Regions from separate parts of the Azospirillum sp. B510 genome, predicted to be linked through region 2. Evidence: riboswitches for the same ligand, from Rfam matches in the RefSeq annotation. Region 2 holds a riboswitch; each other region holds the start of a gene.
The links. A riboswitch is a leader RNA that binds a small molecule or an ion and turns the genes downstream of it on or off. The one in region 2 is predicted to bind cobalamin.
Positions count from the first base shown of each region.

Region 1: it holds a riboswitch for cobalamin, as region 2 does, so the genes downstream of both, AZL_RS29045 (CbtB domain-containing protein) here and AZL_RS04210 (energy-coupling factor ABC transporter permease) in region 2, are expected to answer to the same signal.
Region 3: it holds a riboswitch for cobalamin, as region 2 does, so the genes downstream of both, AZL_RS02560 (ABC transporter ATP-binding protein) here and AZL_RS04210 (energy-coupling factor ABC transporter permease) in region 2, are expected to answer to the same signal.

Region 1 is NC_013858.1:368,572-373,912, reverse strand. Features, by position in the region: gene cobN (cobaltochelatase subunit CobN) at 1-46, opposite strand, end outside; gene cobW (cobalamin biosynthesis protein CobW) at 211-1,272, opposite strand; gene AZL_RS29050 (CbtA family protein) at 1,286-2,080, opposite strand; gene AZL_RS29045 (CbtB domain-containing protein) at 2,090-2,278, opposite strand; cobalamin riboswitch at 2,323-2,549, opposite strand; gene AZL_RS29040 (ABC transporter ATP-binding protein) at 2,732-3,499, shown strand; gene AZL_RS29035 (ABC transporter ATP-binding protein) at 3,492-4,214, shown strand; gene AZL_RS29030 (DMT family transporter) at 4,379-5,341, shown strand, end outside.
Region 2 is NC_013854.1:906,285-911,625, reverse strand. Features, by position in the region: gene AZL_RS04235 (hypothetical protein) at 1-56, shown strand, start outside; one part of gene AZL_RS33990 (IS5-like element ISAzs9 family transposase) at 121-448, shown strand; one part of gene AZL_RS33990 (IS5-like element ISAzs9 family transposase) at 448-878, shown strand; gene AZL_RS04220 (DUF2244 domain-containing protein) at 1,217-1,762, opposite strand; gene AZL_RS04215 (DUF2946 domain-containing protein) at 1,833-2,387, opposite strand; cobalamin riboswitch at 2,482-2,731, shown strand; gene AZL_RS04210 (energy-coupling factor ABC transporter permease) at 2,905-3,585, shown strand; gene AZL_RS04205 (DUF2946 family protein) at 3,745-4,173, shown strand; gene AZL_RS36830 (TonB-dependent siderophore receptor) at 4,273-4,929, shown strand; gene AZL_RS33985 (TonB-dependent siderophore receptor) at 4,842-5,341, shown strand, end outside.
Region 3 is NC_013854.1:551,230-556,570, forward strand. Features, by position in the region: gene AZL_RS02550 (FecCD family ABC transporter permease) at 93-1,172, opposite strand; gene AZL_RS02555 (ABC transporter substrate-binding protein) at 1,169-2,164, opposite strand; gene AZL_RS02560 (ABC transporter ATP-binding protein) at 2,236-3,063, opposite strand; cobalamin riboswitch at 3,186-3,407, opposite strand; gene AZL_RS02565 (MBL fold metallo-hydrolase) at 3,838-4,788, shown strand; gene tyrS (tyrosine--tRNA ligase) at 4,832-5,341, opposite strand, start outside.

The DNA.
Region 1 (5,341 bases), on a different replicon from region 2:
GGGGGCCGGCGTCCAGTTCGTCCTGGCGGGCGGCGAGCAGATGCATGGGTGTCCGAGGCTATGTTCAAAGAGTGGGGACGCCTGTTCCCACCCTAACCCTCCCCCGCTGGGCGGGAGAGGGAGTAAGCACTTGATTGGAAAGGTGGTGGCAGTCCCTTCCCTGTGAAGCGGGGGAGTTGGGGTGGGGCAAAAGCAGCGGCACCCTAACCCCTACCCAACGACCGCCCGCGTCACCGCGTCGCGGTCGAGCCCGGTCTCGCCGATCACCACCAGGCGGCTGCGGCGCTCCTCGCCCGGCTTCCACAAGCGGTCGTAATGGGTCTGGATGCGGGTGCCGACACCCTGGACCAGCAGGCGCATCGGCTTGCCGGGCACGTCGATGAAGCCCTTCAGGCGCAGCACGCCATGCAGGCCGGCGACCTGTTCCAGTGTCATCGCCAGAGCGGCCGGGTCGGGCTGCGCCGGCAACTCCACCACGAAGCTGGTGAAGTCGTCGTGGTCGTGGCCCTCTTCGTCGTCATGGTGGCTGGGACGGTTGGCGAGATCGTCCTCCACCGCGGCGCCGACGCCGAGCAGGACCAGCGGGTCGACGGCACCCTGGGAGGCCCGCACCAGCTTGGCGTCGCGGCCGACCGTGTGGGACAGGGCGCCGCGGATCAGATCCTCGACGCGGGCGAGGTCGCCGGATGCTACCAGATCGGTCTTGTTGACGACGATCAGGTCGGCGCAGAGCAGCTGATCCTCGAACACCTCCTCGATCGGCGTTTCATGATCGACGGTGCCGGCGGCGTCGCGCTGGGCCTCCAGCGCGGCGGGATCGGGGGCGAAGCGGCCTTCCGCGGCGGCGGCGGCGTCAACCACGGCGATGACGCCGTCCACCGTGACCCGCGTCTTGATCGCCGGCCAGTGGAAGGCCTGGACCAGCGGCTTGGGCAGGGCCAGACCGCTGGTCTCGATCACGATATGCTCGGGCGGCTCCGGCCGGGCCAGCAGCTTCTCGATGGCCGGGACGAAGTCGTCGGCGACGGTGCAGCACAGGCAGCCGTTCGCCAGCTCGATCACGTCGTCCTCGGTGCAGGTCGGGTTGCCGCAGGCGCGCAGGATGTCGCCGTCGATGCCGACATCGCCGAACTCGTTGATGATCAGCGCCAGCCGGCGGCCATCGGCCTTTTCCAGCAGGCTGCGGATCAACGTGGTCTTTCCGGCGCCGAGGAAGCCGGTGATGACGGTCGCCGGCACCTTGCCGGCGGCCGTTTTCGCAAGAGCGGACATGGAGTGCGCCTCCTTAGCGCGCGCCGGGCTGGGCCCGCAGGGCCGGGCGGGATTCGGCCTCGCCGACGAGAGCGCTCATCAGCCAGCCGCAGGCCGAGCCCAGGATCGCCCAGAACAGCGCGGCCCCGCCGAGAGAGGCGGCGACGAAGCGGGCGGCCAGTTCCGGCGGAACCGCACCCTCGGCGCTTTCCGGATGCGGGGCGCCGATCAGGTGGGGCAATGCCGCGGCCAGAACGGCGACGGCGATGACCAGACGGTTGCGGGCGAAGGCGAAGGCCAGCAGGCAGACGCCGGCTCCGGCGGCGGCGGACAGCCACCAGAGCTGGCGCAGCTCCAGTTCCGCCCCGGCCATGCCCGGCAGTTCCGGGGCCAGGCCGAAGGAGGGCGCCAGCGAGACGGCGACGAAGCCCCCCATGCCCCATACCAGCCCGCGCCGCGCATCGACAGGCCGGCCGGCCAGCAGGATCGCGGCCCCCAACAAAAGCGCATAGGCGACGCCGGTGATCAGGTCGGCGACGATGGTCAGGCCGATGCGCTGGATCGCCTCGTCCAGCGAGGTCGGCACGCCTTCGCCGATCTGGCGCACCGGACCATGCTGGTGGCCATCGGCAGGGCTGGCGGCAGGGCTGGCGGCCGGGGCGGCGGCAGTGGCCGTAGCCGTCGTGGCCGGAGGCGGGGTCACCACCTCGTATTTCTCGGCTTCGAGGATCAGCGGGACGGTGGTCGCCTGCTGAACGACGGACGCGGCCGTGCCGGAGAGCACGCCCGCGACCAGTGCGGCTGTGAACAGCCGCCGGATCAGTTCCATGACCCTGGCTTAGTGGCAGGGGAACGCGAAGGAATGACGGGTGTCGTGGGCCGCGTCATGGATCTGCTGCGGCTGGGCGAAGCCGACGCCGTACAGCAGGAAGCTGCCGAGCAGGATGGCGGCGAAGGCGGCGACCGCGGTCTGGGCGGCGCTACGGGTCGCGGAACCGGTTGCGGTGTGAAGCGAACGCGTGGTCATGGACCGATATCCTTGTTCTCCCGCCACACCCGGCGGGGTTGGGAAAAATTGATGCGTCCGGCGGCAGGTTTCCTGGCTCGCGGGTCGCCGCATCGCCGTCCGCCTTCCCGGCCGTCAAGGACCAGTGGCATAATGGACAGGACGCTCGCCGCACACAGTTGCGGGGGCAGCCGCGGCATTGGACCAGTCCAGAGGGTCGGTCCGCACCGCATTCCCTATTATCCCAGCCGTCCGTCAGGACGGGCGGGGCACCGTCGGACGGCCACCATCGCAGCGCCGCGCCGCTTTGGCAAGCCCGCAATCCGATATCCGCCCTGCGGACGGTCTTGCGCAGTGGCATTTTGGGTGCTGTGATGTTTGATAGACGGAGAGTCCGCAAGTGTGATGTTTTCCGCCGCAAGGATTTGGCGGATGAAGGACGCCGCAAAGACCGGAGGGGGGAATTCGCGACCGATGACCGCCGCAGCGAACGACGACATCATCCTGGAAGCGCGCAACCTGACGAAGGAGTTCAAGGGATTCGTGGCGGTTCGGGACGTGAACCTGAAGGTCCGCCGCGGCACCATCCATGCGCTGATCGGCCCGAACGGCGCCGGCAAGAGCACGGTGTTCAACCTGCTGACCAAGTTCCTCACCCCCACGCGCGGGCAGATCCTCTACAAGGGCCGCGACATCACCCGCACCAAGCCGGCCGACATCGCATTGATGGGTCTGGTCCGCTCCTTCCAGATCTCCGCCGTCTTCCCGCATCTCAGCGTGCTGGAGAATGTCCGGGTGGCGCTTCAACGCCCGCTCGGTACCAGCTTCCATTTCTGGAAGTCCGAGTCGTCGCTCCATGAGCTGCATGGCCGGGCGCTGGAACTGATCGAGGCGGTGAACCTCACGCCCTGGGCCGGCCATCCGGCGGCGGAGCTGCCCTATGGCCGCAAGCGCGCGCTGGAGATCGCCACCACGCTGGCGCTCGACCCCGAGGTGATGCTGCTGGACGAACCGCTGGCCGGCATGGGCCATGAGGACATCGAGGGCACCGCGGCCCTGATCAAGCGCGTCGCCGCCGACCGCACCGTGCTGATGGTCGAGCACAACCTGTCGGTCGTCGCCCACCTGTCGGACAGCATCACCGTGCTTCGCCGCGGCGAGATCCTGGCGGAGGGGCCGTACGAGACCGTCTCCAGGAACCCGCAGGTGATGGAAGCCTATATGGGGACCGGACATGCCTGACGGGGGCAACACGAAGACCGCCATGCTGGAGATCGCCGACCTGCATGGCTTCTACGGCGAAAGCCATGTGCTGCACGGTGTCGGCCTGGAGGTTCGCCGGGGCGAGGTGGTGACGCTGCTGGGCCGCAACGGCGCCGGCAAGACCTCGACCATGCGCGCCATCATGGGCATCATGGGCAGGCGCACCGGCTCGATCCGTTTCCAGGGCCAGGAGCTGATCGGCATGGCGCAGCACAGGATCCCGCGGCTCGGCATCGGCTATGTGCCGGAGGAGCGCGGCATCTTCTCCTCCCTCAGCGTCGACGAAAATCTGACGCTGCCGCCGGTGGTCAAGGAGGGCGGGATGACGGTCGCGCAGATCCACGACCTGTTCCCCAACCTGAAGGGCCGCGGCGGCACCCAGGGCACGCGGCTGTCGGGCGGCGAGCAGCAGATGCTGGCCATCGCCCGCATCCTGCGCACCGGCGCCACCCTGATCCTGCTGGACGAGCCGACCGAGGGACTCGCTCCGGTGATCATCGAGCAGATCGGCGTCGCGGTGCGGGCGTTGAAGCGGCGCGGGTTCACCATCCTGCTCGTGGAGCAGAATTTCCGCTTCGCCGCCACCATCGCCGACCGCCATTACGTGATGGAGGAGGGCCATGTGGTCGACATGATCCCCAACGACCAGCTCCATGCCAACATGGACAAGCTGCACACCTATCTGGGGGTGTAGGCCGTCCGGCTCCCCATCATCCCCGGATCGGGGTGCGGGTTCCGGCAACCGTGACGCGGTTGGCTGGAAGCGGTTCACGGCGTATCTTGCCCGCGTCACCCGACCGTTTCGATCCGAAGCGGCCGGCCCTCCGACGGGAGCAGGGGATGCACAGGACAGCCAAGATGCGCGGCGCCCTGGCGGCGGCCTGCGCCGCCTTCTGCTGGGGTGGCGCGACCGTCCTGTCGAAATCCGCGCTCGACGAGGTGACGCCGATCGCCCTGCTGGTCTTGCAGTTGAGCGCGAGCGTGGTCGTCCTGTGGTCGGTCATCCTTCTTACGCGCCGTCCTGTGCCGCCCTGGAGGAACTGCCGCGTCATCACGCTGTTGGGGCTGCTGGAGCCCGGTGCCGCCTATCTGCTGGGGTTGATCGGCCTTGTTTCGATCCGCGCCGGCGACGCGACGCTGATTCAGGCGTTCGAGGCGATCATGATCGTGGTCCTGTCGGCCTGCCTTCTGAAAGTCCGGCCAACCGCGGGCTTCGTGCTTCTGTCCGCTGTCGCCCTTGCCGGCCTGGCGGTAACCCTGGGCGCGTTCGGCCCGCGCGACGGCGCAGGGTCGCCCTTCGGCATCGCGATGGTCTTTCTCGCCACCGCCGGCGCCGCCCTGTATGTGGTGCTCAGTTCACGGCTGCTGGTCGACCATGACCCGATCGTCGTCGTGGGGCTTCAGCAACTGTCGGCGCTGGCGCTCGCTCTTGCCGCCCTCCCTTTCGAGATGCTGTGGGGCGGAACCGGCACCGTCCTGCCGACAAGCGCCGGAAGCTGGGGCATCACGATCGCGTCGGGCGTCATTCAATACGCGCTCGCCTTTTCCCTCTACATGTTCGCTCTGTCGAAGATCCCGGCCAACCTCGCCGGAAGCTTTCTCAACCTCACCCCCGTATTCGGTCTGGCGATCGCGTTCATCGCGCTTGGCGAAGCGCTGTCCGGCATCCAGCTTGCCAGCGCCGCGACAACCATACTTGCCGTGACCGTGATCCAATTTCAAAGCGACGCCCCCTTCCGGCTGCCTGGGATCGTGAGAAGGGCTGGGGAACAGTTGGCCCATCGCTTTCGATCCGGAGCGGCCGGCGACGATCGATTCCGC
Region 2 (5,341 bases):
CCGGCACCGGCCTGCTGGCGATCTTCGCCGAACTGGCGGGGGCTAGGGCCTGTTGACATTCGCGTTGAGAAGAGGCTTCCGGTGGTCGTAGAAATTTGATTCAAGGCTACCAAAAGGGAGGTGGCCTTGGATCGGATTGTATTGCGAGATGATCAGTGGGAGCGGATAGCGCCGCTTCTTCCCGGCAAAGTGGGCGACCCTGGCCGCTCGGCAGCGGACAATCGCCTGTTTTTGGAGGCGGTCCTGTGGATCGTCCGCGTTGGAGCGCCCTGGCGGGACTTGCCCGCAGCGTTCGGCAATTGGAACTCGGTGTTCCAGCGCTATCGCCGATGGGCCAAGGCCGGTGTCTTCGACGAGGTCTTCGCCGCTTTATCGAGCGACGCGGACTTCGAGTACGCGATCATTGATGGCACGATTGTCCGGGTGCATCAGCACGGTACCGGCGCAAGGGGGGGACTCAGGCTCAGGCCATCGGTCGCTCTCGTGGCGGGCTGACGACCAAGATCCTGGCCGTCGTCGATGCGTTGGGGAACCTTGGGCGCTTCATCCTGCTGCCGGGCCAGCGACATGACAGCGTCGGCGTCGAACCGGTGCTGGACGGTATCGAATTCTCCGCCTTGCTGGCTGACAAAGCCTTCGACAGCAACGCCATCCGTATCTTGATCGCCGAGCGAGGCGCGGTCGCCGTCATTCCGTCCAAGGCCAACCGATCTCCCCCGATTCCCCACGACGCCGAGATGTACAAATGGCGCCATCTGGTCGAGAACTTCTTCTGCAAAATCAAAGAATTCCGACGCATCGCCACACGATACGACAAAACTGATACAAGCTTCGCCGCTGCCATTAACCTCGTCGCTACCGTCTTGGTAACACGATGAATGTCAACAGGCCCTAAGAGTTTCAGAGGCGAGCTGTAGATCAACAGGCAGTTCGCCCGAAAGGAGACTATCAGCAGCGGTGATCCGAGCGAGGCGCCCAGATTGGCCTGAGCGAGGATGGTGAAGAAACTTACCAATCAAGCTTTTAGCGCATCGAAATGGCGGATGCCGGTTATGTGCGTGCGCGACAACGGGACACCCCGCACATGGCGGGCCTTCAGCCGCAACCGAATGCCGCCGCCATTTCAAGTGGGCGGGAAAGAAGGCAGACATGCCGTTGCCGGATCGGCCGCTCCGTCCTATGGGCGCAGAAGAGCCGCTAGCAATGTATTGGCAGATCAACGCGATACGGCCGCCGGGCCGAGATGCCGCGCCAGCGCGTTCGCCAGATCCAGCCGCTCGCGCCCGGTTAGGAAGGCGCCGACCGTTTCCGACCGGCCATGGCTGGTCAGGCGCAGACATGGGCCGCCGGGCCGACCGTGCTCGACGATCAGCCGCAGCCAGCCCGTCTGCCATTCGCTGGAGGTCCGCCGCCCTGCCCCGTCGATGCGTTCGACCAGGGTGCGGTCCGGCCAGACGCGGATACGCTCGGACTGCCGCCGGCGCCGTGCATCGCCGATCACCGACCAGATGGCGAAGGCAAGGACGATCAGGGAATAGAGCGCCATCGGCCACGCCCCGAGGCGCAGCCAGGCGAACAGGGTGATTGCGAAATAAGCGGTCAGAACGGCAACGAAGATGAGGCGGCCATTGCGGGTGCCGCTGTCATTGGGGGTGGCAACGGCGTCGAACAGCGGTTCGTCCGTCTTCACCGCGCGATCGGGCGGGACGACGGGGGAGAGCGCTGTCGCGACGGCCGCGTCCCCGAAACAGGTGTCGGGCATGCGGAAGCTCCGGTCAATCGGTCATGGAGCGGCACCGGCAGGTCTGAACCCCACCGATGCCAAGGACGGATCAACCGTTGGCCGGAGGCGCCCGGGCTTGAAGGGAGGATAGGAACCACCCGGCGGCGATGCGGCTGCCAGGCAGGAACTCGGGCCCATGCCGCAAGAATCCGACGGTCACCGGAAGCGGGCCGAGCGGCGGCATCGCCAGACCGCCGACCAGGGGGCACAAGGGGCAGGAGCCATCGGTAACGCCCGCATCGGAAGGGGCGCCGTCCGGGTCGGCCGGGACACCGTGATCGTCCAGAGCCACGGTCTTGAACCCGTCCGCCGTACAGATCACGATCCGATTGGTTTCGGCCCTGGCCGACGAAATCCAGGCGGGCATCCAGGCCCAGGAAACGATCTGGAACAGCAATGCGACCGCTCCGGCCAAACAGCCGGTCCGCCACACCCGTCCCCGTCCGTTCCGCTTCAGCAGCATCCCGCTCCGCCGACCTTGAAACCGTGCCCAGGACACGATGCGGGACACCATAGCCCAGGCGCGATACTTTGGACGAACGCTTTTTGTACGAAGTTTCACATCGGACACCGCGAAGCGGATCGTCGTCCTGACCTCGATCATGTCCCTTTTCCAAAGAAAAGCCCGCCATCCGGCAGGCCGTGCCGGCATCGGGCGAACACCGGGAGTCGCCCTTGACGGCGGGGGCGACCCACCCTACCGTGGGGATGGTTATGGTTCCCCGCATCGTTATGCTGCGGGGCTAAGAGGGAAGCCGGTGCGCCACCCCCGTCAGGGATCGGTAGCAAGTCCGGCGCTGCCCCCGCAACTGTGAGCGGCGAGCCGCATCGTCCAAATCCGTGTCACTGGCGCTTGGCTCCCCTCGGGAGACTGGCCGCGCCGGGAAGGCCGGACGGCGTGGCAACGACCCGCAAGCCAGGAGACCTGCCATAACCAGACGAAAATCCTCGGGCGGGGTGCCCCGGTGATCGCTTGCCGATGCACGGTCCCGACCGGCCCGCTTTCCGCAAGCCATCCATCCGGCATGCCGCTCCAGAGGATCGGGGAACGACGCGCGCGGCTGCCCCCGCGGCGGCCATCCCGACTCATTTCTGGGCAGGTTCGGAAAAGGGAAAGCGGCATGCATATCGAACCCGGCGTCGTCGACGGCGCCAAGATCCTCCTCAGCTACGCAACGGCGGCAGGCGCCTTCGCGCTGGCCGGGAAAATGGCGCTCGATGCCATCCGCAACAATGGCGGGGCCGTTTCGCTGGCGCTGCGCAGCCTGATCACCACGGCTCTCGTCTTCTGCTTCTTCGAAGTTCTGCCGCATCATCCGGTGGGCGTGTCGGAGGTCCACCTCATCCTCGGCTCGACCCTGCTGCTGCTGTTCGGGTCCGGTGCCGCCGCCATCGGCCTCGCCGCCGGCCTGCTGATCCAGGGTGTGTTCTTCGCTCCCTTCGACCTGCCGCAGTACGGCATGAACGTCACCACGCTGTTGGTGCCGCTGTGGGGAATCGGCCTGCTGGCGAAGCGCATCGTTCCGGCCGCCACCCCCTATGTCGAGCTGAAATACTCGCAGGCTCTCGCACTCTCCACCGCCTATCAGGGCGGCATCGTCGCCTGGGTCGCCTTCTGGGCCATCTACGGCCACGGCTTCACGGCGGAGAACCTCGCGGAGGTCGCCAGCTTCGGCGCCGCCTACATGAGCGTCATCATCATCGAGCCGCTGGCGGACCTCGCGGTCCTGGCCGCCGCCAAGGCACTGCACCGTTACAGCCAGGGGCCGCTGTTCAACCAGCGCCTTCACCAGGGCGCCTGACCAGCCTCATCCCATCGGACGGCGGCGCCCGTCCGTCCGATGGGATGCCTTGCGGCCCGGGTCACCGGCTCTGCGTTGTGGCTTGCCCGGCTTCCGCTTCCGTGCGATGACATGGCTGCCGCAACCTTCGGCGGTACCTGCCGTAAGCGACCATCCCCCGTGTTCTTTTCCCGCTCCGTCATGGACCGCGTCCGCCGAGCCGGCCTTCTGGCCGGAGCGCTGGCGTTCGTTGTCCAGATGATGGTGTGGAGCGCGACGATGCCGGCGATGGCGCTGGACGGACTGCCGCCGGATGCGGAAACCATCGCCATCTGTTCCGCCGACGGCATCAAGACGATTGTCGTCGGGTCGGATGGGCTGGCTCCTCCGGCCCCCACCGATGATGGCTCCGGGGCCACCGGCCCGGTGAAGGATCACTGCCCGCTCTGCCCGACCGTCACCGGTGCGGGGCTTCCGCCGCAGGCGCAGACGTCCCTGCCTGCCGAGACCATGGCGGCGGCCGACGCCAGAGCCCTGCCCGGCGCCGTGATCGCGGCCGGCTGGTTCCTGTCCAGTCTCCAGGCCCGCGCGCCGCCTGCCGCCGGCTGAACCGGCACCCCCCTCCCCTTTCCATCCGCATCACGAGCGAAGCCTTTGGCATGGCGTGACCGTCACGCCTGCTCTCTTCTGCGCGCCTGCACCATCCCCATGCCGCGCTTCCGGGCGAACTGGGCGACGGCCGGCCGTGGGAAATGGCTGACCGATGATCGGACATCACCCATTCTTTATGAAAGTGCATCATCCCTCATGACGTTCACTCATGGACAGGGCGCACTCCTGCTGGTCGGCGCCGTGGTGCTGTCGACGGGCACTGTCTCGGCTCAGGACGCTGTGCAACTGGAACCGATCACGCTCTATGCAGGCAAAGACGGCGCCGTCATCGACGGATATCGGGCCGTTACCACGAACAGCGCGACCAAGACGGAAACCCCGTTGAAGGAAACGCCGCAATCGGTCGTGGTCGTGACGCCGCAGCTGCTGCGCGATCAGGGCGTGACCACCATTGCCGAAGGGTTGCTGATGTATATGGACATGATGCCGGTCGGCTCGGTGGATCTGCTGACCCCGTCGGCATGGCCGAAATGGACCATGCCCCAGGGGTTGGCCATGACCGACGGCGACGCCACCTACACGACGGCGGGCGGCTTCGCTCAGCTCTGCAATCCACGCTCGGAAAGCTCCATCTCCTGGGCGGCCTGCGGCTGGCCTATCTGGGAATGGATTCGGTATCGATCAATTATGCCCGCACCGACACGCTCAACGAGACGCGGATCCTGCCCCGCATCGGCGCCGTCTATGACCTGACCGACCGGATTTCGGCGTTCGCCAGCTATTCCGAAGGCATGAAGGCCAATCCCTTCACCTTCTACGCCGGCAGCCCCAAGCTCGAATATTCCCGCCAGGCCGAAATCAGGGTCAAGTTCGACAGCGGGACGGGGCTTTCCGGCAGCCTGGCCGCCTTTCGGATCGAGCGGGAGAACGTCCCCGTTACCAACCCGACCGACCCCTTCATGCTGACCAGCATTCCCGAAGGCCAGCAGATGTCGAAAGGCTTCGAGGCCGATCTGGTCTGGCAGCCGTCGGGCCCATGGAAGCTGATCGCGAACTACGCCTACACCAGGGCTGAGCTGACCGCGGACATTCCCAATGGCGCGCCGGCGGGATCGACGCTGCCGGGCGTTCCCCGCCATTCGGGCGGTCTGTGGCTGGACTACGA
Region 3 (5,341 bases), 360 kb from region 2:
CTCCAGGGTGGCTTGGGAAAAGGGCATGAGGGGGCGATCCGCGAAGGCGGGGCTTCGCGGTGGGGGGATGGTTCGGGAAGCCTCGGACGGCGTCAGGGGGCGGGGCGGCGGCGCATCAGCCAGAGGAAGAAGGCGCCGCCGACCAGCGCGGTGGCCATGCCGACCGGGATTTCGCGCGGGGCGAACAGCGTGCGGGCGGCGGCGTCGACCCACAGCAGCAGCAGCGCTCCGCCGAGCGCCGCCACCGGCAGCAGCCCCCGCAGATGGCCGCCGACCAGCAGGCGGGCGATGTGGGGCAGCACCAGCCCGACGAAGCCGATGCTGCCGCAGGCCGACACCAGCGCGCCGGTCATCAGGGCGGTGACGGCGAACAGCTCCAGCCGCAGCCGTCCGGGGTCGCCGCCGAGCGAGCGGGCGGCGTCGTCGCCCAGCGCCAGCGTGTTGATCCTGTCGGCGCGCAGCCACAGCCAGCCGAGCCCGCACAAGGTGGTCAGGGCGGGGGCGGGCAGCACGCTCCAGCGCGCGGTGCCGAAGCCGCCCATCATCCAGAACAGGGCGGCGTCGGCGCTGCGGTCGGCGCTCGCGACGATCAGCGTGTTGGTGACGGCGTGCAGGATGAAGGCGACGGCGACGCCGGTCAGCACCAGCCGGTCACTGGTCACACCGCCGTCGCGTCCGCGCGCGGCGGCGAAGACCGCCAGCATGGCGGCGAGCGCGCCGAGGAAGGCGGCTGTGGGCAGGCTCAGGGACTGGCCCAGGGCCTGGCTCAGGAATTGCCAAACGCCGCCGATCACCGGCAGCGTGGCGATGGCGCCGGCGAACAGGATGACGCTCACCGCCCCGACCGAGGCGCCGGCCGACACCCCGAACAGATAGGGGTCGGCCAGCGGGTTGCGCGTCACCACCTGCAACACCGCCCCAACCGCCGCCAGCCCGGCGCCGGCCAGCGCCCCCAGCAGCACGCGCGGCAGCCGCAGCTCCCAGACGATGTTGCGCTCCGCCCGGCTGATGCCGTCCGCCGGGAAGAGGCCGGGCCACAGCTCGTGCGAGACCACCGACCAGACGGTCGGCAGCGGGATGCGGGCGGCGCCGAAGCCGACCGCCGCGACCAGGGACAGCAGCAGAATGGTCGCCAGCAGCAGGCAGAGCGGCGGAATCCGCGGGCGGCTCATGGCTGGAACAGCTCCGGGTGCAGCGTGCGGGCCATGCGTTCCAGCGCGTCGACGTCGCGTGTCGAGGGCGTCTGTTCGGCATAGGTCAGGACGATGAACTGGCGTTTGCGCACCGCCTCGACATCGGCCAGCTGCGGGGCGGACAGCAGATAGCGGATGGCGGCCTCGGCCGGGACGCGGTGGTCGCTGACGATGATCCATTGCGGGTCGCGCCGGGCCATCTCCTCCCAGCTGACCCGGACATAGCTGTCGGGGATGTCGTCGAAGATGTTGCGGCCGCCGGCCAGCTCCATCAGCAGGCTGGTCATGCCCTCGCGCCCAACCGACAGCGGGGCGGCGTCGGTGTGGCAATCGTCGCAATACATCACGCGCGGCCTTTGCGTGGCTCCGCCGATCCTCCGGGTCACCGCGGCGACGCGGCGGCGGAAATCGGCCACCATCGCCTCGGCCCGGTCGGCGATGCCGAAGATGCGGCCCAGCGCCAGCAGATCGGCATAGAGGGTGTCCATGCTGATCGGCTCGCGCCGGCCGATGCGGATGCAGCTTTCCCGCAGCGTGTAGGTGGCCACGCCCAACTCGGCGAGGCGGGCCGGGGTCAGGCCGCGCGCCTCGTTGAAGCCGTAACTCCAGCCGGCGAACAGGAAGTCGGGGTTGGCGGCCAGCACCGCCTCCAGCGTCGGGGCGCGGTCGGGCAGCTGGGGCAGGGCGGCGACCACGCCGGGCGGGGCGATCAGGTGGCGCTCGGCCCCGGCGATGCCGGACACCGCGACCAGCCGGTCGGCCAGACCGAGATCGATCATGGTCTGGGTCATGTTGACGTCGTTGACCATCGGCCGCTTGGGCGGAGCGTCGAAACGCGTGGTGTCGAAGCAGTTGGCGATCTCGACCGGATAGCCGGCCGGAGGGGTTTGGGCGAGCGCCCCCGCAGGGATGGCGGGGGCGAGGGCGAGGCCGAACGCGGCCAGGAGGGTACGGACGGGGGCTGGGGGCATGCGGGGTCCAGTCGGGAGGGCGGCGGAGGGAACGGGACTGGGGAGGCGGAACGGGGGAAGCGGAACGGGGGTCAGAGGGGCGACAGCTCGATGCGCAGCCGGCCGTCGCCGGGGTGGCGGTCGACAGTGGCGGCGACCCGGTAGACGGCGGTCAGGCGCTCGGCGGTCAGCGCCTCGTCCGGGACGGCGTCGGCCTGAAGGCGGCCATCCTTCAGCAGCAGGAGGCGGTCGCACCAGCGCGCGGCCAGATCGATCTCATGCAGCGTCATCACCACGGTGATGCCGAGCGAGCGCACCAGATCGAGGATGGCGAAGCGGTGCTGGATGTCGAGATGGTTGGTCGGCTCGTCCAGCAGCAGGATGCGCGGGCGCTGGGCCAGGGCGCGGGCGATCATCACCCGCTGCCGCTCGCCGCCCGACAGCTGTTCGACCGGGCGGTCGGCCAGGGCCGCGAGATCCAGCCGGGCCAGAGCCTCGTCGACGATGGCGCGATCCTCCGCCCCGTCTCCGGAAAAGACCGAACGGCGATGGGCCAGCCGCCCCATGGCGACCACGTCGCGCACGGTGAAGCCGAGGGCGGGGCTGCTGTCCTGCGCCTGCAACGCCAGACGGCGGGCCAACGCCGCCGGCCCGACGGCCCGCGGATCGGCTCCCTCGACGCGGATGGTTCCGGCCGAGGGGGCCTGAAGCCCGGCAAGGCAGCGCAGCAGCGTCGATTTGCCGGAGCCGTTCGGTCCGAGAATGCCGAGGACCATCCCCTCCGCGACGCTGAAGCCGATGTCAGACAGGACCGCGCGGCCGGCCAGCCGGCAACTCAGCCCCGTCACCGCGATGGCGGGGGAGCGGGCGGCCGGGCGGCCGGGGTGGGAGGCCGCGATGGGGAAAGGCGTGGGCGTCATCCGTGCTTCCTGCCGTGGCGGGCGGAGCGTGTGGGCGGACGCCTTGCGGCATGCGGGGCGGAACCGGTCGCGGAATCCGGGCACGCGCATGGCAAGCGTTCCACCGGGACACCCCGCCCGAGGACGTTGATCGTGGTGCTGGCAGGTCTCCTGGCTTGCGGGTCGTCGCCGGTCCGTCCAGCCTTCCCAGCGCCGCGAGGGGCGCCAGTGGCGGAAAATGACGGATCGGCTCGCCGCTCACAGTTGCGGGGGCAGCCCCGGTCTCGCCGCTCGGCGCGGCTCACCGGGTTCCCTCTTAGCTTCCGGCGGATGCCGCCGGAAGAACCAGAACCGGGGATAGTGATGAGCGAGCCGGCGTCGGCGGTCAAGACCGGCATGGGGGAGGCCGCGCGATTTCCCCGACCCGGTCCATGCCTGGCGGGTTCGCGGGAGTGTCGCCCGCACAGCGATCCGGAGAAGGGGTGTCGTCATGGTGGTTCGGCTGTTCGTCGCAACGGAGCATCAAAATGTTATGTTATAACATAACGTATCTGTTCGATCGGGACAGGGCAAGCGGAAGATCGTCGCAAGAATGCTCGTGCCTGCCTGGGCGACGACCCGGCTGCCATCGTCGCCCGGTTGCGTCAACCCGCCGGTCGCCGGTCTCAGTCGGCCTCGGTGCCTCAAACGCGTTGCATGGTTTCATATGAAACGATATGGTTGGCCCAACCGATCAATGGCCGGCGATCCTCCGGGAGGGCAGGGGGGCGTCGCCGGCACCTGTGGAGAAACCGGATGTCCAAGAATTTCGCCTCGCATGCCGACCTGGACGAGAAGACCGTCAGTTTCGACAAGCTGTCGGACAATGCCTACGCCTACACGGCGGAGGGCGATCCCAACACCGGCATCGTCATCGGCGACGACGCGGTGATGGTGATCGACACCCAGGCGACGCCGGTGATGGCCCAGGATGTCATCCGCCGCATCCGCGAGGTCACCGACAAGCCGATCCGCCATGTCGTGCTGTCGCATTACCACGCGGTGCGGGTGCTGGGCGCCTCGGGCTATGCGCCGGAACAGATCATCGCCAGCGAGGACACCCGCGACCTGATCGTCGAGCGCGGCGAGGCCGACATGGCGAGCGAGATCGGCCGCTTCCCCCGGCTTTTCCGCGCCGTCGAATCGGTTCCCGGCCTCACCTGGCCGACCATCACCTTCCGTGGCCACATGACGCTATGGCTCGGCTCGCTGGAGGTGCGCTTGCTGCAACTTGGCCGTGGCCACAGCAAGGGCGACACGGTGGTCTGGCTGCCCCGGGAGAAAATCCTGTTCTCCGGCGATCTGGTCGAGTATGGCGCCACCCCCTATTGCGGCGACGCCTACTTCACCCATTGGCCGGCGACGCTCGACGCCATCGCCGCCCTGGAGCCGGAGAAGCTGGTGCCGGGCCGCGGTGCCGCCCTGACCACGCCGGAACAGGTGCGGGAAGGGCTGCGTGGCACCCGCGCCTTCACTGCCGAGCTGTTCGAGCTGGTGAAGCAGGGCGTCGCCGCCGGCAAGGATCTGCGGACCGTCTACAAGGACAGCTACGCCGTGCTGAAGCCGAAGTTCGGCCATTGGGTGATCTTCGACCATTGCATGCCCTTCAACGTCACCCGCGCCTATGACGAGGCGTCGGGCCACAGCGATCCCCGCATCTGGACCGCCGAGCGCGATCTGGAGATGTGGCGCCAGCTGGAAGGCTGACGCCACCTCCTCCCGTCGGGCGGCGCCGATCAACTGGAGACGATCAGCCTGCGACAATCAGCCTGACATGGCGCTTGCGGCCGGCCGACAGCACGGCCGGCGCGGTCAGGGTCGCCGCCTCGTCGCTCACCGGCTGGCCGTCCAGCCGGGCGCCGCCCTCGCGGATCAGCCGCCGCGCCGCCCCCTTGGAGGCCGACAGGCCGGCGGCGACCAGCGCATCGACCAGCGGCACGCCGTCGGCCCCCGCCTCCCGCCGCAGGGTGATCTCCGGCAGGCCGTCGCCGCCGGGCGCAAAGGGGCTGCCGGCCGCCGCCGCCGCCTTTTCCGCCTCCGCCGAACCGTGGCACAGGCGGGTGGCCTCCGTCGCCAGGATGATCTTCGCCTCGTTGATCTCCGCCCCCTCCAGCCGCTCCAGCCGGGCGATCTCGTCCAGCGGCAGCTCGGTGAACAGGCGCAGGAAGCGGCCGACATCGGCATCCTCGGTGTTGCGCCAGAACTGCCAGAAATCGAAGGGCCTCAGCGCGTCGGCGTTCAGCCACACCGCCCCGCCGGC